4 regions of the Lactobacillus sp. WILCCON 0058 genome follow, and region 1 is predicted to be linked to each of the others. Evidence: predicted binding sites of a transcription regulator. Region 1 holds the regulator's gene; each other region holds the start of a gene.
The links. The regulator Rex, encoded in region 1, represses fermentation and respiration genes when NADH is low (regulators of the CRP and FNR family bind a similar motif). The targets are predictions, from matches to a motif close to TTGTGAANTANTTCACAA.
Positions count from the first base shown of each region.

Region 1 (5,360 bases):
TTGGCGAACTGGAGCGGTCAAGGCCCGGGCCACGATGTTGATCCCGGTTTGTTCATCAGCAGTGTCACCCTTGGTTGCCTTAACGGCTTCTTCAACGTTGACCAAGGCAGTACCACCACCAGCTACGTAGCCTTCGTCAACAGCTGCGCGGGTAGCGTTCAAGGCGTCTTCTACCCGGTAGCGGCGTTCCTTGAGTTCAGTTTCAGTAGCAGCGCCGACGTGGATTACGGCTACGCCGCCAGCCAGCTTGGCCAGACGTTCTTGCAGCTTCTTCTTGTCAAAGTCTGAAGTCGTGTCTTCGATTTGCTTTCTGATGGTGTCAACCCGTTCTTGGATGGCTTCCTTGTCGCCAGAGCCGTCAACGATAGTAGTTGAGTCCTTGGTGATGGTTACCCGGCGGGCTTGACCCAATTGGCTGAGCTGGGTGTCCTTGAGTTCCAGGCCCAGGTCTTCAGAAATAACCGTACCGCCAGTCAAAGCAGCGATGTCAGCCAGTTGTTCCTTGCGGCGGTCACCAAAGCCAGGAGCCTTAACGGCAACAACGTTGAAGGTACCGCGGATCTTGTTCAAAACAAGAGTTGGCAAAGCTTCGCCAGTCACGTCGTCAGCGATGATCAAGAGAGCGCGGCCTTGTTGCACGATTTCTTGCAGCATTGGCAAGATGTCTTGGATGTTGGAAATCTTCTTATCAGTGATCAAGATGTATGGGTTATCCAAGTCAGCTTCCATCTTGTCGTTGTCAGTTACCATGTATTGGGACAGGTAGCCGCGGTCGAATTGCATCCCTTCAACCACGCTCAGTTCAGTTTCAATCCCGCGGGAGTCTTCAATAGTGATGACGCCGTCGTTACCGACCTTTTCCATGGCTTCAGCGATCAAGTCGCCGATTTCCTTTGAAGCACTTGAAATTGAAGCAACTTGGGCGATTTGGTCCCGGCTGGAAACTTCGTGGCTGTTCTTGTGCAATTGGTCAACGGCTGCTTGGGTAGCCTTTTCGATCCCGCGGCGGATGCCAACTGGGTTGGCACCGGCAACCACGTTCTTCATGCCTTCTTGCACGATAGCTTGGGTCAAAACAGTGGCAGTGGTCGTACCGTCACCGGCGATGTCGTTGGTCTTTGAAGCAGCTTCAGCAACCAGCTTGGCCCCCATGTTTTCGTAGTGGTCTTCCAGTTCAATTGCCTTGGCGATCGTCACGCCGTCGTTGGTAATCGTCGGGTTGCCGTAGCTTTGTTCCAAAACGACGTTTCTGCCCTTAGGCCCCAAAGTCGTCTTGACCGTGTTGGCCAGCTTGTCAACCCCGTTTAAAAGTGAACGTCTTGCGTCTTCTGAAAACTTAATGTCTTTTGCCATTTTTTAATTTGCACTCCTTAAATTACTTAACGATTGCCAAAATGTCTTTTTCATGAAGGACTAAGTATTCCTTGCCTTCGTACTTGACCTTGGTGCCAGAATACTTATCGTATAAAACTTCATCGCCCTCTTGGACGGTCATAGGAAGCTTGCTGCCATCTTCAGCGTACAGGCCGCCGCCTACGGCAACAACCTTGCCTTGCGTTGGCTTTTCCTTAGCGTTGGAAGCAAGTACGATGCCACCAACGGTTTGTTCTTCAGCTTCTTTAACTTCAACGATCACGCGATCTCCAATTGGTTGTAACACGTTATTCCCTCCTGAAATTAATTGTCTTTAGAAATTCTTTAGCACTCATCTTGATCAAGTGCTAACTTACAACTATGATAATAATCCCTTTTTCCAAAAAAGGCAAGAGAAAAATAGCACTTTTTAAGCGAGAGTGCTAAAAAGTGCTGTTTTCCTTATTTATTCGTGTTGTCCATGGCCTTCTTCCGCTCTTCCAGCTGCTTTTTGATCATTTCGTCAGAGTCGAGGAAGTAGATCAAGGTCTGCAATTCGGTAGCCAGGTCGACGTTTTGGATCCGGACCCCATTTGGGGCGGACAGGCGGATTGGGGTAAAGTTCATGATCCCCTTGATCCCGGCTTCAATCATTTCATCAGCCGTCTTCTGGGCCGTAGCCTGGGGAACGGTCAAGATGGCGATCCGGATCTGCTGGTCAGCGATCTGCTGCTTCATTTCATCCATTGAGTAGACCGGCACCCCTTGGGTGATCTTGCCAGTGATTTCCGGGTTGATGTCAAAGGCACAGGAAATTCTGATATTGTTGCTGCGCTTGAAGTTGTAGTTCAAAAGAGCGTGGCCCAGGTTGCCGACTCCGACCAGGGCAACGTTGGTCAAAGTGTCCTGGTTGAGGATCTTCTTAAAGAAGCTGAGCAGGTTCTTGACGTCATAGCCGTAGCCCCGCTTGCCCAGGGCGCCGAAGTAGGAAAAGTCCCGGCGGATTGAAGCGCTGTCGACTTGGACGGCTTCAGCCAGTTCAGTTGAAGAAACCTTGTCTTTGCCTTCATCATTCAAAAGAAGCAAGTAGCGGTAATATAGCGGCAATCTTTTGGCAGTAGCCTTGGGAATTCTAAATTTGTTGTTCATAAAAGATGCCTCCGTCTGATTAGTTATTTGTGAATGTGAATCTGTAATCAATCATCTATTATGATACCCGCTTTTACTAGTCTTTGGCAAGTCGTATTTTCACAATATTTGCCATAAAATCCTTTTCATCGAATTTTTTCACAAATCAATTGAAGGAGCCTGGCTCTTTTTAAAGCTGGGAAAGAAAGGAAAAATCTGCTGAAAATCATTGCCAAAGCCGTCAGCCGGGCCTTTGCATGGTACAATGTTTCAAGGTGAAAAAATATGATAATAGCACAAGGACACAATTTGGAGCAACGCTTTGGGGCTGCTCCTATATTCAGCAAGGTTAACTTTTCAATTGAAAACAATGCCCGGATCGGTCTGGTCGGGCCAAACGGGGCCGGGAAAACGACCCTTTTAAAGATCATGACCGGCCGCCAGGAGGCCAGCCAGGGCGAATTTACCGTCAACAAGGGGATCGAACTCGGCTACATCGCCCAGGAGCACGACTTTGACGAAAAGAAGTCGATCTGGGAAGAGATGCTGACGGTCTTCCAGCCCTTGATCGACCAGGGCCAGCAGCTGGAGAAGCTGCAGTATGCCATCGCCGACCACCCGGAAGACGAAGAACTGCTCCGCCGCCTGGACCAGGCCCAGTACAATTTTGAACAAGCCGGCGGCTACACTTATCAAGCCGAAATCAAGAGCATGCTCAACGGCTTCAACTTCCCGGAAGCGACCTGGAATAAGCAGATTGCCAGCCTGTCCGGCGGGGAAAAGACCCGGCTCAGCTTCGTCAAGCTGCTTTTGAAGAAGCCCCCGCTCCTGCTTTTGGACGAACCGACCAACTACCTGGACCTGGATACTTTGGACTGGCTGGAAGCCTTCCTTAAGAACTATCCAGGTGCCATCCTAACGGTTTCCCACGACCAGTACTTCTTAGACCACCTGGCCACGCAGATTTTTGAACTCCAGCATGGCCAGCTGACTGTCTTTAAGGGCAACTACAGCCAGTACTTAGCCCAAAGAGAACTCCGTGACCAGCAGCAGGAAGCCGCTTATGAAAAGCAGCAGGAAGAAATCAAGCGCGAGGAAGAGTTCATCCAAAAGAACATCGTCCGCGCCTCCACCACCAAGCAAGCCCAAAGCCGGCGCAAGGCCCTGGAGAAGATGGAACTGGTCGACCCGCCAAAGCACAAGTCAAAAGTCCGGATCAAGTTTGACAGCGCCCGGCCATCCGGCAAGGAAGTCTTGATCTTGAAGGACCTGGCCGTTGGCTATCCAGACAAGACCATGCTTAAAGACATCTCCTTCCAGATCAACAAGGGCGACCGGGTGGCCATCATTGGGCAAAACGGGATCGGCAAGTCCACCCTTTTAAAGACCGTCATGAAGCAGCTGCCGGTTAAGAGCGGGTCCATCAAGTATGGGGCCAGCCTGGATATTGGCTACTATGACCAGGAACTGCAGGGCTTGGACTACTCTAAGACCGTGATCGACACCATTTGGGACCGGCACAAGGACATGAACGAAAAAGACATCCGGTCGATCCTGGCCAGCTTTTTGTTCACGGCCAAAGATATCGACAAGCAGGTCAGCCAGCTGTCCGGGGGGCAAAGAGCCCGCTTGACCCTGACCGTCTTGTCCATGGAGCACAACAACTTCCTTTTGATGGACGAACCAACCAACCACTTGGACCTGGACGCCAAGGAAGTTTTGGAAAAAGCTTTGGACGATTACGACGGCACCCTCCTCTTCGTTTCCCACGACCGCTACTTCATCAACGAACTGGCCAACAAGATCGTCGTCGCTAAAGACGGCCACGCCAAGATCTATGAAGGCAACTACACTTACTACTTGAATGAAAAGGCCAAGGAAGAAGCCGCCGCCCAAGAAGCTGCTGCTGAAGAAACGACAACCATCAAGGCAGTCAGCGAAAACAAGCTCTCCTACCAGGAGCAGAAAAAGCGGGACTCTGAAAAGCGGAAACTGGAGCGGCAGGTCGCCCAGGCGGAAAAAGACCTGGAAAAGCTGGAGGCCAAGGAACAAGAGATCCAGCAGGCCATGGCTGACCCGGCTATCGCTGCCGACTTCAGCAAGCTGGGGCCTCTGCAGGAAGACTTGACCGCTGTCCAGGAAAAGATCAGCCAAGTTACCCAGGCCTGGGAAGATGCCTCCCTGGCCTTGGAAGATTTTTAATTTTAGACAAAGTAAAAGCAAGTCCGTTTCTGGACTTGCTTTTTGTCTGCATTTTATTTTGCTCTTTACTTGTAATCCTCGGCGTAAGGCAGTTCCATTGACGGGTCCGCGTCCAAGGTCAGGTCGGCAAAGTCGCCGGCCAGGTACTGGTTGTAAGCGGCAGCCCCGATCATGGCCGCGTTGTCCCCGCAGAGCTTAAGCGGCGGCAGGACAACCTTCGGTGCCTTTTCCAAAGCGGCGATTTCCTTGTTCATCCGTTCTCTTAAGCCCAGGTTGGCGGCAACCCCGCCCCCCATGATGAAGGTCTTCGGCTGGTACTGCCGGATGGCCCGCATGGTCTTTTCAGCCAAAACGTCCACCACGGCCGCCTGGAAGCTGGCCGCCAGGTCATACTTATCCAATTCTTGCCCCAATTGATCAGCATGGTGGCAGGTATTGATAAAGGCACTCTTCAGGCCTGAGAAAGAGAAGTCGTAATTGTCTTCATCAATCATGGCTCTAGGGAAGCCAAAAGTGTCCTTGCCCTGGTGAGCCCACTGGTCGATCGTCTTGCCGGCCGGGTAGTTGACCCCCAGGACCCGGCCGATCTTGTCATAAGCTTCCCCGGCCGCGTCGTCGCGGGTGTCGCCCACGATTTCAAAGTGGGTCGGGTCTTTCAGCAAAACAATTTCAGTGTG
Region 1 covers NZ_JBUBHM010000001.1:1,735,488-1,740,847, forward strand. The annotation lists gene groL (chaperonin GroEL) at 1-1,353, opposite strand, end outside; gene groES (co-chaperone GroES) at 1,376-1,660, opposite strand; gene ACYVUU_RS07985 (redox-sensing transcriptional repressor Rex) at 1,816-2,502, opposite strand; gene ACYVUU_RS07990 (ABC-F family ATP-binding cassette domain-containing protein) at 2,767-4,683, shown strand; gene tsaD (tRNA (adenosine(37)-N6)-threonylcarbamoyltransferase complex transferase subunit TsaD) at 4,749-5,360, opposite strand, start outside.

Region 2 (5,360 bases), 170 kb from region 1:
GACTGAGTCTGGTGAAGTGTGGTTGTAGACGCAGTCGATGATGATCTTCATCCCCTTGGCGTGGACGTCGTCACACAGGCGCTTGAAGTCCTCCATGGTCCCGTATTCCGGGTTGATGGCCCGGTAGTCGGAAATCGCGTATGGTGAACCCAGGCTTCCCTTCCGCTTCTTCTTGCCTGACGGCTGGATTGGCAAAAGCCAGATGATATCCGTCCCCAAATCCTTGATCCGGTCCAAATCCTTCCGGACCCCTTCAAAATTGCCCTCTGGCGAGTAGTTTCTGACAAAAATGCTGTAAATCATTTGCTTGCGCAAGTCGATCTTGGTATCGCTAGCCATTTTTTCCTCCTTGGCCTGTGGCCACTTTTTTCTCACCCTTCTATCTTAGCGGTTTTCCTAAGCGCTTTCACATTTTCCGGTCATGTTACCGGTAACTCTTTTTTAAAAAAGCGTCCTAGATTTAGTAGCATGTTTAGCGTTTCCAGCACAAGATCTTGAAAATTTCACCTTGTCCTTACATTGCTGACATGGTATCCTTAACACATCGAATAATATTGACCCTATTTAAGAATATTGTTCGTGTATTGTCTAAAAGTCCAAAGATTAATAAGGAGAATATCTTAACAATGAAGACTAATCGTTACATTGTTGCTTTGGCGGGGGTCATGCTGCATCTGATGATCGGCTCAGTATACGCTTGGAGCGTCTACACTAAGCCAATCGCGGCACAGACCGGCTGGAGCGAATCATCAGTTGCATTTGCATTTAGTTTGGCCATCTTCTTTTTGGGGATGTCCGCGGCTTTCATGGGCCGCCTGGTTGAAAAATTCGGCCCGACCTTGACCGGGACTGTTTCCGCCATCCTTTACGGGAGCGGGATTGCCTTGACTGGCCTGGCTGTTCAAAGCCAGCAGCTCTGGCTCTTGTACGCTTCATACGGCGTCATCGCTGGTCTGGGCCTGGGTGCCGGCTACGTCACCCCGATCTCAACCATCATCAAGTGGTTCCCGGATAGACGTGGCTTGGCAACTGGCCTGGCCATCATGGGCTTCGGCTTTGCCGCTCTTTTGACCAGCCCAATTGCCCAATTCCTGATGTCCAGCGTTGGCTTGGCGGGTACCTTCTACATCTTGGGGGCCGGCTACTTCCTGGTCATGATCGTTTCTGCCCAGTTCATCAAGCGGCCAAGTGCAAAAGACCTGGCCAACTTCAAGAGCGAAGACAAGGAAGCTGTTTCCTTAACCGGCGGCCTGCAAATGACGGCCAACCAGGCACTGAAGACCAAGACCTTCTACCTGCTTTGGTTCATGTTCTTTATCAGCATCACCTGCGGGATCGCCCTGGTCTCTGCCGCTTCACCGATGGCCCAGGAATTGACTGGGATGAGCGCGGCTACTGCCGCTGTCATGGTCGGCATCATCGGCCTCTTCAACGGCTTTGGCCGCTTGATTTGGGCAACCTTGTCCGACTACATCGGCCGGCCTTTGACCTACAGCTTGATCTTTGTCGTTGACATGGCTATGTTTGTGATCTTGATCTTCACCCACTCACCATTTGTCTTCGCTGTAGCCCTCAGCCTGCTCATGTCCTGCTACGGGGCCGGCTTCTCAGTTATCCCGGCTTACCTGGGCGACATCTTCGGCACTAAAGAGCTCGGCGCCATCCACGGGTCCATCTTGACCGCCTGGGCAGCGGCCGGCATGGTTGGCCCGCTCCTGCTCTCCTTCACCCACGAAGTTTTGCAGAGCTACTACATCACCCTGGCCGCCTTCATCGTCCTGGCCGGCCTGGCTCTTTGCGTCTCCTTCCTGGTTCAGCGTGAATTTGCCAAGCTGACCGACCTGGCTGACGAATTAGATTAACGAATTTTCAAGTTCCTGCTTAGGCGGGAACTTTTTCTTTTCCCCGCGAGCTTTTAGCCAGGCTAGAGGCTATAATATTATAGAAGAGAGATTGATGAGGGGGAAAAACATGATGCTTCCAAGCAAGTTGCGCGACCTGCGCAAGAAGCATGGCTTAAGCCAAAAAGAATTAGCGGAAAAATTAATGACCACGCAAGCCAACGTGGCCAGCTGGGAAAACGGCGACAGCGTGCCCGACATATCTTACATTGCCAAACTGGCGGTTTTATACGACGTGTCAGCTGACTACCTGCTAAAAGACGACAAGCAAGAAGGCCAGACCATCGAACCAGGCGAAGAGATGGACCGGCCGAACAAGAAAGATGCTGATCCTAAGCGCCTGGGCAGGATCAACAGCATCTACTGGACTATCGTTATCGCCGTCTACCTGCTGGCCAGCATCGCGACCGGCCGCTGGTCTACCAGCTGGGTCCTCTTTATTTTAGGGGGCGCCATCTGGCTCATCGGGGCTGGTTTTCACTGGATCAATTCGACTAAATAACAAAGGAGCTGCTTCTTAACTAGAAGTCAGCTCCTTTTGCTTTCTTATAAATTGTTGGATGACATGATGTAAAAAGTCAGCGGGACTGTCACGACCAGGTACAGGACCGTTGCCAGCAAGTAGGCTAGAATAATATTGACGCCATGTTTGGCAAAAGTCACAGCCAGGAGGTCAATCCCGCAAAGCAGGGCAAAATCAGCAAGCGAAGCCCCAAACTTGGCTTGGCCAAAGTGACTCAACACTAATCCAGCAAGGACAGCGACCACAATACAGATAGTCCACCGCCGGCTGGTTTCGGGCGGATAGGCGCTGATTGCCCGCTCTTTAAGATGCTGCATGTAATTCTTCATCATTTTCCCCCTAGTAAAAATTAGATTTCTTCTATAAGCATATTATAGTCTTTTTTGTGAGAATGGTAACAAAAATCCATAATTTAGCAAATTTCCCCGAACCTGATACAATTAAGGCAAAACACTTCAGAAAGCAGGAACAGCATGCTGAAAGACGGTATTTACGAACAAATCCTTAACCAAGAAATCCTGGACCAGCTGGAAAAACTTGACCCTAAAACCACAGTTTATAAATTGGAAGAACTGGACGCCGATGACTCCCGCCAGCTCTTGACCATCTACCTCTCCCAGGTCATCCGGTCAGGCCTGCACTATCTACGTGACAGCTTCAAATCCGGCGAAGACAGATCTGCCCTCATCGCCCAGATCCGCCTGGCCAACTCCATCGTCGACCAGGTCGCCCAGCATACCGGCGAAGCTGACTATGAGGACCTGCAGATCCTGGAACAAGGCGAAGTCTTGACCTCCATCTACCACAAGCTGACCCAGTCCCAGAAGATTACTCCCATCCGGCCCCAGACTTCCATAGTGGAGAATGCCCTTTTTACCGGCAGCAAAAATGAGCCCAGCATGCTCAGCGAAATCAAGAAGGAAATTGCCTCTTCCGACCAGGTCGACTTGCTTGTTTCCTTTATTAAATGGTCTGCCATCCGCCCCCTTCTGGGAGATTTGGAAGCTTTTTGCCAAAAAGCCGGCCACCAGCTGCGGGTGATCGCTACGACCTATACCCAGGCAACTGACTACAAGGCCATCCTGACCTTGAGCCAGCTGCCCAACACTACAGTCAAGATCAACTACGAGACCGACCACGCCCGCCTGCATGCCAAATCCTACCTTTTTAAAAGAGAGACTGGCTTCTCTACCGCCTACATCGGTTCCTCCAACCTCTCCAGCGCGGCCTTGACCACTGGCTTGGAATGGAATGTCAAGGTCACTGAGCAGGAGTCCTTTGACATCGTCAACAAGTTCGCCGTTTCCTTTGAAAGCTACTGGAACGACCCCTCTTTTGAAACTTTTGACCCGGATAAGGAAGACTGCCGGCAAAAACTGCAGACGGAACTGAACCGGCACAAGGAAAGTACTTTCCACCTGGAGACCACTATCCGCCCCTACAACTACCAGCAGGAGATCCTGGACCGCCTCCAGGCTGAGCGGGAAGTCTACGGCCATTATAAAAATCTCCTCGTCGCCGCCACCGGGGTGGGGAAAACCGTCATCGCCGCCTTTGACTTCAAGCGCTACTTGGAAAAGCATCCCGACGCGCGTCTGCTCTTCGTTGCCCACCGGCAGGAAATCCTGGAGCAGAGCCTGCAGAAATTCCGCGAGGTCCTCAACGACTTCAACTTCGGCCAATTGCTGGTCGGCCAGTACAAGACTGACGATGTCAGCCAGCTTTTCGTCTCCATCCAGTCCTTTAATTCAGAAAAAATGGCTGACCTCTTGCCCAGCGACTACTACGACTTCATCATTATCGACGAATTCCACCACGCCGCCGCCAAGTCCTACCAAAAATTGCTCAGTCACTTTAAGCCCAAGATCCTTCTAGGCCTGACCGCTACCCCCGACCGGATGGACGGGCAGGACATCTTGCAATACTTTGACGGCAACATCGCCGCCGAAATGCTTTTAGGCGAAGCTATCGACCGGCAGCTCCTCTGCCCCTTCCAGTATTTCGGGGTCACCGACAATGTCGACTATTCTAGCATGAAGTGGAGCCGGGGCCAATACGAGGTCAGCGAGCTGGAAAATGTCTATACGGCTAACGACGCCCGGGCCAAGTTGATTTTGCGCAGCCTGGACAAGTACAGCAACAATTTGGAAGACATCAAAGGCCTGGGCTTCTGCGTCAGCGTCAAACACGCCGAATTCATGGCCGCTGCCTTCAACCAAGCCGGCATCCCTTCCGCCGCTTTATCTGGCCAAACTGCCCAGGCTGACCGCCAGCAGGCCAAAGAGGATTTGACCTCCGGCAAGCTCAAGTTTATTTTTGTCGTTGACCTTTATAATGAAGGGGTCGACATCCCGGCCGTCAACACCATCCTCTTTTTGCGGCCAACCCAGAGCCCGACCATTTTTCTCCAGCAACTGGGTCGGGGCCTGCGGCTCAGTCCAGGCAAGGACTGCCTGACGGTTTTGGACTTCATCGGCCAAGCCAACCGCCACTATAACTACGAGGCCAAGTTCAAGGCCTTGACCGGACCAGGCCACGCCCTGCCATATGAAATCAGCGAGGGCTTCCCGCATCTTCCGGCAGCCTGCTATCTGGAGCTTGAACCTGTTGCCAAAAAGTACATCCTGGCCAACCTTGGCCAAAACGCCGCTAACAAAAAGGGCTTGACCCAGCGGGTGAAGACTTTTAGCGAAGACACAGGCCTGGAATTAACCTTGGCCAACTTCCTCAAGGCCTATGACATGAGTCTTTACGACTTTTACCACGCCAGCGGATCGCGGTCACTTTTCCGCTTGAAAAAGTGGGCCGGGATAATCAAGGATGACCGGGATGTGGAAAACCAGGTCTACCAGAAGTTCAGCAGCTTTTTCCACATCGATTCCAAGAAGCTCCTGGACTACTGGCTGGCTTACCTGGAGACGGCAAAAGAAGCAGCC
Region 2 covers NZ_JBUBHM010000001.1:1,905,272-1,910,631, forward strand. The annotation lists gene ACYVUU_RS08775 (alpha-amylase family glycosyl hydrolase) at 1-339, opposite strand, end outside; gene ACYVUU_RS08780 (L-lactate MFS transporter) at 627-1,862, shown strand; gene ACYVUU_RS08785 (helix-turn-helix domain-containing protein) at 1,972-2,403, shown strand; gene ACYVUU_RS08790 (hypothetical protein) at 2,448-2,753, opposite strand; gene ACYVUU_RS08795 (DUF3427 domain-containing protein) at 2,898-5,360, shown strand, end outside.
Region 2: the regulator Rex is predicted to act here: its motif matches at 2,808-2,825, upstream of ACYVUU_RS08795 (DUF3427 domain-containing protein).

Region 3 (5,360 bases), 800 kb from region 1:
CTCTCCATCCATCTGTTTTCCTTAGAAAGGAGGTGATCCAGCCGCAGGTTCTCCTACGGCTACCTTGTTACGACTTCACCCCAGTCATCTGCCCTGCCTTAGGCGGCTGACTCCAAAATGGTTATCCCACCGACTTTGGGCATTGCAGACTTCCATGGTGTGACGGGCGGTGTGTACAAGGCCCGGGAACGTATTCACCGCGGCGTGCTGATCCGCGATTACTAGCGATTCCAGCTTCGTGCAGGCGAGTTGCAGCCTGCAGTCCGAACTGAGAACAGCTTTAAGAGATCCGCTTGCCCTCGCGGGTTCGCTTCTCGTTGTACTGCCCATTGTAGCACGTGTGTAGCCCAGGTCATAAGGGGCATGATGACTTGACGTCATCCCCACCTTCCTCCGGTTTGTCACCGGCAGTCTCTCTAGAGTGCCCAACTTAATGATGGCAACTAAAGACAAGGGTTGCGCTCGTTGCGGGACTTAACCCAACATCTCACGACACGAGCTGACGACAGCCATGCACCACCTGTCACTGCGTCCCCGAAGGGAAAGACTTATCTCTAAGTTTGTCACAGGATGTCAAGACCTGGTAAGGTTCTTCGCGTTGCTTCGAATTAAACCACATGCTCCACCGCTTGTGCGGGCCCCCGTCAATTCCTTTGAGTTTCAACCTTGCGGTCGTACTCCCCAGGCGGAGCGCTTAATGCGTTTGCTGCGGCACTGAGAACCGGAAAGTCCCCAACACCTAGCGCTCATCGTTTACGGCATGGACTACCAGGGTATCTAATCCTGTTCGCTACCCATGCTTTCGAGCCTCAGCGTCAGTTGCAGACCAGAGAGCCGCCTTCGCCACTGGTGTTCTTCCATATATCTACGCATTCCACCGCTACACATGGAGTTCCACTCTCCTCTTCTGCACTCAAGAATGACAGTTTCCGATGCAGTTCCACGGTTGAGCCGTGGGCTTTCACATCAGACTTATCATTCCGCCTGCGCTCGCTTTACGCCCAATAAATCCGGACAACGCTTGCCACCTACGTATTACCGCGGCTGCTGGCACGTAGTTAGCCGTGACTTTCTGGTTGATTACCGTCAAATAAAGACCAGTTACTGCCTCTATCCTTCTTCACCAACAACAGAGCTTTACGATCCGAAAACCTTCTTCACTCACGCGGCGTTGCTCCATCAGACTTGCGTCCATTGTGGAAGATTCCCTACTGCTGCCTCCCGTAGGAGTTTGGGCCGTGTCTCAGTCCCAATGTGGCCGATCAGTCTCTCAACTCGGCTACGCATCATTGCCTTGGTAGGCCTTTACCCCACCAACTAGCTAATGCGCCGCGGGCTCATCCTAAAGTGACAGCTAAAAGCCGCCTTTCAAACTTGAATCATGCGATTCATGTTGTTATCCGGTATTAGCACCTGTTTCCAAGTGGTATCCCAGTCTTTAGGGCAGATTGCCCACGTGTTACTCACCCATCCGCCGCTAGCGTCCAACAAATCATCCCGAAGGAATCTTTGAATTCAGCTCGCTCGACTTGCATGTATTAGGCACGCCGCCAGCGTTCGTCCTGAGCCAGGATCAAACTCTCAATTTGAAAATTGAGCCTTTTTAATCTGCTCCAGATTATTTGCTTGCGAATTGACTTCGCTTATTTGTTTGGATCAAACAATGTTTGACCCGCACACTGCGAAACTTTGTTCAGTTTTCAAAGTACCAACTTGCGTCAAGTGACGCAACGTTTTATATCTTACTCGCTTGTCGACTTCTTGTCAACAAGTTTTCGATATTTATTGTCTTCAATTGCTTTTCATTAAGAAAGCGCTTCGCGTTTTGCTTGAAGACATTTACTACTTTACCCCCATTTGTTAATTTCGTCAATCTTTATTTTCAATTTTCTGCTAATTTTTCTCTATTTTCATTCCTACTCTTCGCTAATCTATTCTTGCCTTGCTGTTTATTTATCATCTATTTTCTAGGTCTAGCCCAGCTTGTAAAAGTGATGTTATTCACTATTTTTGCTTTTTTCTGCGCTTTCAGCATTCTACTCCGACACAGATGTAAGCATTTACATAACTCGAATTCATTGAAATTTATAGCCTTTTTTGCCTTGACAAAGAAAACAAAGAGACTATCATGTTAGGTGAAAAGGTTCACAAAAAAGCAGAACCTCAGAAAAAATGTAGTAGTTTTTATGGAGAGAAAAAATGGTTGATGTAAAGAAAACACAGACCGCTGTTGAAACAGGCAAGGAATTGTCTGCAGAAGAAAAAATGGAAGAAGCCAAGCGTTATACCGGTGAATTAGTTAACAAAGCCCTGGTTGCTGAAGAAGCCTACTCGACTTACAGCCAGGAGCAAGTTGACAAGATCGTGGCTGCCATGGCTCTGGCCGGCAGTGAAGCCTCCCTTGAGCTTGCTCACGAGGCAGTAGATGAAACCGGCCGCGGCGTGGTAGAAGATAAGGATACCAAGAACCGCTTCGCTACCGAAAATGTCTACAACTCAATCAAACACGACAAGACCGTTGGCATTATCGAAAGAAACCAGGTTGAAGGCTATATCAAAGTTGCTGCTCCTCTAGGCGTTTTAGCCGGGATCGTGCCAACCACCAACCCAACTTCAACGACCATGTTCAAGATTTTGGTAGCCCTAAAGACCAGAAACGCGATCATCTTCTCCTTCCACCCAAAGGCGCAGAAATGTTCAATCCATGCTGCCCAGATCTTGTATGACGCGGCAGTAAAGGCTGGTGCCCCAAAGAACATCATTCAGTGGATCGACAAGGCCAGCCTGGAAAACACCACCGCCTTGATCCGCAACCCAAAGATCGCTTCTATTTTGGCAACTGGTGGTCCCGGCATGGTGCACGCAGCGCTGCAGTCTGGCAATCCGTCAATGGGGGTCGGTGCCGGTAACGGTGCTGTTTACGTTGACCACACCGCCTTTTTGGACCGGTCTGTTGAAGACATCCTTTTATCCAAACGCTTTGACAACAGCATGGTTTGCGCGACTGAAAACTCAGCCGTAGTTGAAGCACCAATCTACGATAAGTGGCTGCAAATGATGCAGGACAAAGGTGCCTACCTGCTTCCAAAAAAGGACTACCAAAAGCTGGCCGACTTCGTCTTCAATGACAAGCACGGGGTCAATGGTCCGGTTGCCGGAATGAGCGCCCGCTGGATCTGCGAACACGCCGGCATCACCCTGCCTGAAGGCAAGGATGTCATCCTATTTGAACTGGATCCAAAGAACATTGGTGAAAAACTTTCATCCGAAAAGCTCTCCCCGCTTCTGTCAGTTTACAAGGCCAAGGACCGGGAAGACGGGATCAAAATCGTCAAAGCCCTGCTCGACTACCAAGGTGCCGGCCACAATGCCGCCATTCAAATTGGCTCCCAAGACGACCCATTCATCGATGAATACGGCAAGGCAGTCCAAGCTTCCAGAGTCCTGGTCAACCAGCCAGATGCTTTAGGCGGGATCGGTGACATTTACACTGATGCCCTGCGGCCGAGCTTGACCTTGGGGACTGGGTCGTGGGGGAAGAACTCCCTGTCTCACAACCTGTCAACCAGCGACCTTTTGAACATCAAGACCATTGCCAAGCGGCGCAACCGGCCGCAATGGATCCGCCTGCCAGAGAAGATTTTTTACGAAAAAGACTCCATTACCTACCTCTCAGATGAAAATGAGCAGGAAATCAACCGGGCCTTTATCGTCGCAGACCCAGGCATGGTCAAGTTTCACTTCGTTGACAAGATCTATGAGCAATTAGCCTTAAGAGATAATCACGTCGACACGGCAATCTACAGTGAAGTATTGCCTGACCCGCCGCTGAGCCAAGCGATCAAGATTGCCAAGAAGATGAAGAAGTTTGAGCCCGACACCATTATCGCCATCGGCGGCGGCAGCGCCCTGGACGTCTCCAAGATTGCCCGCTACATCTACGAATACAGCCTGGACCAAGAAGAAGGCTGGCTGGACAACTATGACAATGTGAGCGAGCTCTTTAAGGAACTGCAGCAAAAATTTGTCGACATCAGAAAGCGGATCGTCAAGTTCAAGCATGAGACCCGGACCAGCTTGATCTGCATCCCAACCACTTCAGGGACCGGATCAGAAGTCACCCCATATGCCGTCATTACCGACGACAAGCAGCATGTCAAGTACCCGCTGACTGACTACGAACTGACCCCGCAAGTCGCCATCGTTGACCCGGCCTTTGTCATGACCGTGCCAAAGCATACCGTGGCTTTCTCCGGCTTTGACTGCCTCTCCCACTCTTTGGAAAGCTACGTCTCTGTTGCCGCCAGCGACTTCACCCGGCCATGGTCGCTCAAAGCCATCCAGCTGATCATGAACAACCTGGAAGCTTCTTACAAGTATGATCCAAAGCACCCGACTTATGAAGGCGAAAAAGCCCGGGAAAACATGCACTACGCGGCAACCTTAGCCGGGATGGCTTTTGCCAACGCCTTCTTAGGCCTTAACCACTCTATCGCCCACAAGCTGGGCGGGGCCTTTGGTTTCCCGCATGGCCTCTGCATCTCGATTTCCATGCTGCCGGTCATCAAGTTCAACGGAGCCAGCGGCAATGTCAAGCGGACCCCATACCCAAGATATGAAGTTTACCGGGCCCAAAAAGACTACGCTGATATCGCCCGCAGCTTAGGCCTGCCAGGCAAGAATGACGCTGAACTGGTTGATTCTCTTTGCAAGCGGATCCGGGAACTGATGAAGGCCTGCGACATTCAGCCCTCCCTGTCAGCCAACGGGGTCAGCAAGGAAGCCTTCGACGCTGCCTTGCCAGCCATGATCGACCGGGTCTACGATGACCAGTGCACGGTACAGAACCCGCGCCAGCCAAGCATGGCTGAAATCAAGCAGCTGCTGATCAGCATGTATTAAAAATTCCTTCCCTAGATTTTCTAAAATTTTAGTCATCTGTAATACACCAAAACAAGTCCTGTTTGAGTTCATCAAGCAGGACTTGTTTTTGTAAAAGGAGTTTTCAGTTATTATTGCTTGTCCTTGGCAGCCAGCCAGTATGGCAAGGCCACGAAGACGATACCGCCAACCATGTTGCCCAGGGTTACCCAGAGCAGGTTGTAGAACATGCCGCCAGCTGAAATGGCGCCTGCCCCTTGCACTGGAGCCAGCAAGGCAACGATGAAAGTCGTCATATTGGCCACGCTGTGTTCAAAGCCAGTTGAAAAGAAGGCTAAAAGGCACCAGAAGATCATGATCAGCTTAGCTGAGTCGCTCTTGGTCTGGAAACCTGACCAAACAGCCAGGCAGACCAAGATGTTACAGAGAATACCCCGCAAGAAAAGCTGGCCAGCTGGCGCTGCCATTTTAGCGGCTGC
Region 3 covers NZ_JBUBHM010000001.1:938,202-943,561, reverse strand. The annotation lists rRNA gene ACYVUU_RS04535 (16S ribosomal RNA) at 26-1,589, opposite strand; gene adhE (bifunctional acetaldehyde-CoA/alcohol dehydrogenase) at 2,200-4,902, shown strand; gene ACYVUU_RS04525 (formate/nitrite transporter family protein) at 5,013-5,360, opposite strand, start outside.
Region 3: the regulator Rex is predicted to act here: its motif matches at 2,134-2,151, upstream of adhE (bifunctional acetaldehyde-CoA/alcohol dehydrogenase).

Region 4 (5,360 bases), 500 kb from region 1:
AACGACCAGGTCGATCATGGACAAGGAGTAAGCCAGACCCAAAGTCTTTTTACCGAAGGCCCGGACAAAGATCAAGGCGATCCGCCGGCCCAAGCCAGTCTTGGTAAAGCCCCGGGCAATCATGTAGGCCATGGCGATGGTCCATGGAGTTGAGTCAGCGAAGGCTGACAGGGCTGGCTTCATTTGGACCAGGCCCAGGCCAATGATGATGACGTAGGCGATGATAGATACCCCGGCGATTGGCAGAGGCTTGGTGATGCAGGCAATGATCGTCGCAAGGAAGATGGCGAACATGTGCCAGCCGGCAACGGTGATGGTTGCCGGACGCAAAGGAGTGAGCAGGAAGAGCCCAATCCCGATGATCAAAGGCCAGATGAAGCCTTTGTAATTAACTTTTGCTAACATTTTTTCTCCCGCTTTTTGAAAAAGACTATTCTTCTGGCTTAGTCCGGTCGATGTTGGTCATAGCCATGTAGTCCATCCATTCATCGTATTGTTCTTCGGTCACCTTGCCGCTCTTGAGGGCAGCTTCCTTCAAGGTAGTGCCTTCGCGTTGAGCAGTTTGCGCGATTACGGCAGCTTCGTGGTAGCCGATCTTTGGTGACAGAGCAGTAACAGTCATCAAGGAGTTTTCCAGCAGGTCGTCCATTCTTTGTTCGTTGACAGTCAAACCGTGGATCATCTTGTCAGCGAAGCCAGTGATAGTGCCGGCCAGGATTTCAGCTGATTCCAGGAAGGCAGCAATCATGACAGTCTTGAAGACGTTCATTTCGAAGTTGCCTTGGCTGGCAGCGAAGTTGATGGTTACGTCGTTGCCCAATACGCGGGCTACAGCCATGGTTACGGCTTCAGCTTGGGTTGGGTTAACCTTGCCTGGCATGATTGATGAGCCCGGTTCGTTGGCAGGAATGTTCAGTTCACCGTAGCCGGCACGTGGGCCAGAAGCCAGGAAGCGGATGTCTTGGGCAATCTTGAACATGTCGTTGGCCAAAGTCTTGAAGGCGCCGTGCATTACGCTCAAAGCTGAGTGGTGAGCCAGGCCCCAGAACTTGTTGGTGTCAACCTTGAATTCGTGGCCGTAAACTTCTGACAGCTTGCCAGCGATTGCTTCAGTCATGCCTGGTGCTGCGTTTAAGCCAGTACCTACGGCAGTACCACCGATAGCCAATTCGTAAAGGCTTGGCTTCAATTCTTGGATGTAGGCCAGGTCATGCTTCAAGGCTGAGATGTAGCCGGAAACTTCTTGGCCGAAAGTCAAAGGAGTAGCGTCTTGCAGGTGGGTGCGGCCAACCTTGACAGTCTTCCAGTACTTGTCTTGCTTTACCTTAAGTTCGTCAATCAAGTGTTGAATAGCTGGTTCCAGCTTGTCGACAGCTTCAACGGCAACGATGTTCATTGCAGTTGGGTAAGTGTCGTTTGAGCTTTGGCCACGGTTGACGTCATCGTTTGGCAGGATGTTCAAGCCTGGGTGAAGCTTGTTGGCCAGGTTGGCAACAACTTCGTTGACGTTCATGTTGGTTTGAGTACCTGAACCAGTTTGCAATACGTGAAGTGGGAAGTCCTTGCGCAAGTCTTCGTCGCTGAGAGCCAGCAATTGGTCGATAGCTTCTTCGATTGCTTGTCCCTTTTCAGCTGGTTCATCGCCAACTTCAACGTTTGATTCAGCAGCAGCCTTCTTCAAGTGCAGGAAAGCACGGATGATAGCCAATGGCATCAATTCGCCGGATGGGAAGTTGTTGCGGCTTCTTTCAGTTTGCGGGCCCCAGAGAGCTTCCTTAGGAATCTTAACTTCACCGATCGTGTCTGATTCAATACGGTATTCTTGTTCTGCCATCTTACAAATCTCCTTACAATAAACTTTTACAAAAATCTTGCTTAACTACTTGCATTATATAACGGCTTTTTTGAATTTTGTTAAAAATGACACAGCTTTTTGTTGTTTTTTAAAGAATTTCAAGGACTGTCTATTTTTTGAAATTTGAACAATTTTTTGGCAAAATTCTTAAAATGCAAAAGTTTTCAAGCTGAAGTAAGCGGTTGCTAGAAGTATTTCGCAATTTAATTTGACGTAGGGAAAATTTTTTGGCCTATTTTTTACAGGGAGTTAATGAAAAATGTAACTTGTGAAATGTTCATTTGCTAAAAGTGATTTAGACAGTTCCTTCTTATAATAATACGCTTTCATTGCTCTTAAGAAGAATGCGCAAAATGAGCATAGCGGAAAAAGCAGATTTTTTCAGTCATACATCCCCCGGTACAAAAACAAAAATACAAGGGAAAAAAGAGCTCCAGAAGTTGCTAAACGCTTCTAGAGCTCTTTGTTTATGGACTGATTTTTAGGAAATCAGGACTTACTTTTCTTGCTTTCTTTTCTTAAAGCTAAGGCCAAAGAGAGAAACTCCGGCCAGCAGAGACAGGATACCTGCCAAGATGCCAGGCTTAGCTTCCTTCTCACCGGTTTGCGGGAGCTGAGCTGCAGCCGCGGCTGGAGTCTTTGCGGCAGAAGCAGACTTAGCAACAGGTTGGGCAGCTGGTACCTTAGCAGCTGACTTAGTCACAGGAGCTGGAGTCTTAACAGCAGACTTAGTTGCTGGCTCTTCATCCGCGTTCACTACAGTTACAACGTCACTGTCGTCGGTATCTTCATCTGTATCAGCTGGTTCTTCAGTATCAGTTGGTTCAGTAGATGGTTCTTCGGACGGCTCGGTAGTCGGTTCTGTCGTTGGCTCAGTAGACGGTTCTGTACTTGGCTGAGTCGGGTCTTCTGTTGGCTTAGTCGGTTCCGTTGGAGTTGTTGGTTCCGTCGGCTTAGTCGGTTCCGTTGGACTCGTTGGCTTCGTCGGTTCAGTCGGCTCAGTCGGAGTCGTTGGCTCTGTCGGCTTGCTTGGCTCCGTTGGACTCGTCGGTTCAGTCGGCTTTGTCGGCTCTGTTGGGGTCGTCGGTTCTGTCGGAGTTGTCGGTTCCGTCGGCTGAGTTGGTTCGGTTGGAGTCGTCGGTTCGGTTGGCTTAGTCGGCTCCGTTGGGGTCGTTGGCTTCGTTGGAGTCGTCGGTTCCGTTGGAGTTGTTGGTTCCGTCGGCTGTGTTGCTTCCAAAGCAGCCAGGCGGGCCTTTGCCAGGTTCAAAGCGTGCAGAGTTGCGGCCACTCTTGCCTTGGCTTTCGTCAACGTTTCCTTCTTATCCGCCAAATCAGCTTCTGCCGCGGTCAAAGCAGCTTGCGCGCTTGCCGCATTAGCCTTAGCGTCTTCAACTGCCTGGTCTTCCTTTTCCGTGGAAGTTGACAGCTTGGCACTTTCTTCTGCCTTAAGAGCAAGTTCACTGACTTGAGCATCAGCATTTGCCTTTGCCTCTGCAGCCGCAGTTTCTGCAGTCTCTGCTTGAACCTTTGCTGCCTGCAGGTCAGCCAGCTTTTGCTTAGCAGTTGCCAATTCAGATTCAGCCTTCTGACTGGCCGCATTAGCAGTGGCCACTTTTGCCGTAGCATCTTCTACCGCGGCATTTGCGTCAGCTGCAGCTTTTTCTGCATCCCCGACTGCCGTTTCAGCCGCGTCAACACTAGCTTGCGCGCTTTGCAGATTCTTTGCGCTCTCTTCAGCCTCTGCCTTAGCAGCCTCCAGCTTGGCGGTTAAATCCGTTACCTTGCTTTCTGCTGCCTGCAAAGCCTCTGCCGTGTTCTTTACTGCTGCTTCTGCCGTACTTGCCGCTTCAGTCTTTTCCTTTAAAGCTGCCTGCTTTTCCGTCAAAGCGGTCTGGGCGCTGGTCAATGCCGTTTGTGCAGCTGCCGTTTCTGCCTTGGCCGCGTTCAAAGCAGTCTCTGCCTTAGTAGCCAGATCTTGCGCCTTGGTCAAAGCCTCCGTCTTAGCTGCCGTCGTTTCCTGGGCAGCAGCGTAGGCTTCTTGTGCCTTCTTTACAGCTTTATCTGCCGCGGCCACTTTATCTTTTGCCGCCTGCAGATTACTATTAGCCGTCTCTAGATTGCTAGTCGCGGTAGCTAGATAATTCTTTTCTGGTTCCAGGTAAATGTACTGGTATTGATCCCGCGCGCCTTCTTTTTTAGACAGATCAGTTATTGCGTCAATCACCTTCTGCCGGTCCCCTGTCCCCAATGCCGGAACTTCATATTCGGTTGAATGGTCATTAGTGAAGCTGACTGAGTTAAAGTGGATCTGCAGGTAGTGATCGATCGACACGCCCAAGTATTCCGTTCTGGTTGGGTTGGCAAAAAGGAACGCCTTCATGTGCCCCCAATTTGACCCGGAGTCGTCAACCAGGCACCCCAAGATTGACTCATAGATCGCCTGCTTAAGCTTGTTCATACTGATCGTGCCAGTGTAGGCCTGCATATTTGTAGTTGCGTTTCTGACTGCCGTGTATTCAGCAAGATTCTTGGTCTTTTCATCTTGCGTGTAATTCAGCCAGACAAAACCGTTGGTCGCATTCTCTGATTCGCTGTTGCTATAGATGCCGCGGCTGCTGTAGTCCATTGCTACTCTGTTTAATGCCAGCACGTCGTGGCCTCTAGTCCCCAGCAGCCAGTGGTCGGCATCATATTCTTTTGCTACGTCACTGGAATATTGCACTGAATTCTGGCTGACCTTGTAAGCCTGGCGGCCATTGGCCTCGCGCAGCGGATTGATCAGGGAAGCCGCGTACAAAGTCAGTTCCTTAGCGTCATCCGCGTTCATCACCTGACCGTCGACAAATTCCACCTTCCGGCCTTCATCAGCGGCCGCGGAAATATAGCGGTTGTTGTAGGTGAAGCCTGGCAGGCCCTTTTGCCCAACTTCGTACAGCTTCTGGGCCGCTGCCGCCTTGCTGTTTTCGTCAGCAGCATAGTATTCCTTAGCCGCCTCTAAAAAGCCGTCTGGCAAAACAATCTTGTTGACGTCACCTTCTGCCGTCTTAGTGGCTTGAAGATTGGCTTCCGCGTCAGTTACAGCCTTTTGATAAGTATTCTCAAAAGTATTCTGCCGCTCTTCTGTCAAATTCTTGTGGTAGTTATAAGCTGCTTGCGCGGTCTTGGCCTTCTTCTCTAAATCCAGAACATCGCCACTGTATAAAACTTCAGTTGCCACTTCAGTGTCTACGGCAGACTTGGCCTTGGCTTCGTCATTGACGGCCGCGGTCTGCTCTGCCTCTGCCGCAGTCTTGGCGGTTTGGGCATCATCGTAAGCCTTTTGAGCTGCTTCTTGGTTGGCTGTCTTTTGGTCAGCATTGGCCTTGGCTGAATCGTAGACAGTTTGAGCTTGATCAGCTGCTTTTTGGGCCTCTTCTTCTGCTGCCTTGGCCGTTTCCTGGGCCTTTACCGCATCATCATTGGCCTTTTGAGATGTACTTGCTTCTTCGCTCGCGTTTTGCAAATC
Region 4 covers NZ_JBUBHM010000001.1:2,232,470-2,237,829, forward strand. The annotation lists gene ACYVUU_RS10380 (DASS family sodium-coupled anion symporter) at 1-405, opposite strand, end outside; gene ACYVUU_RS10385 (class II fumarate hydratase) at 431-1,834, opposite strand; gene ACYVUU_RS10390 (LPXTG cell wall anchor domain-containing protein) at 2,352-5,360, opposite strand, start outside.
Region 4: the regulator Rex is predicted to act here: its motif matches at 1,912-1,929, upstream of ACYVUU_RS10385 (class II fumarate hydratase).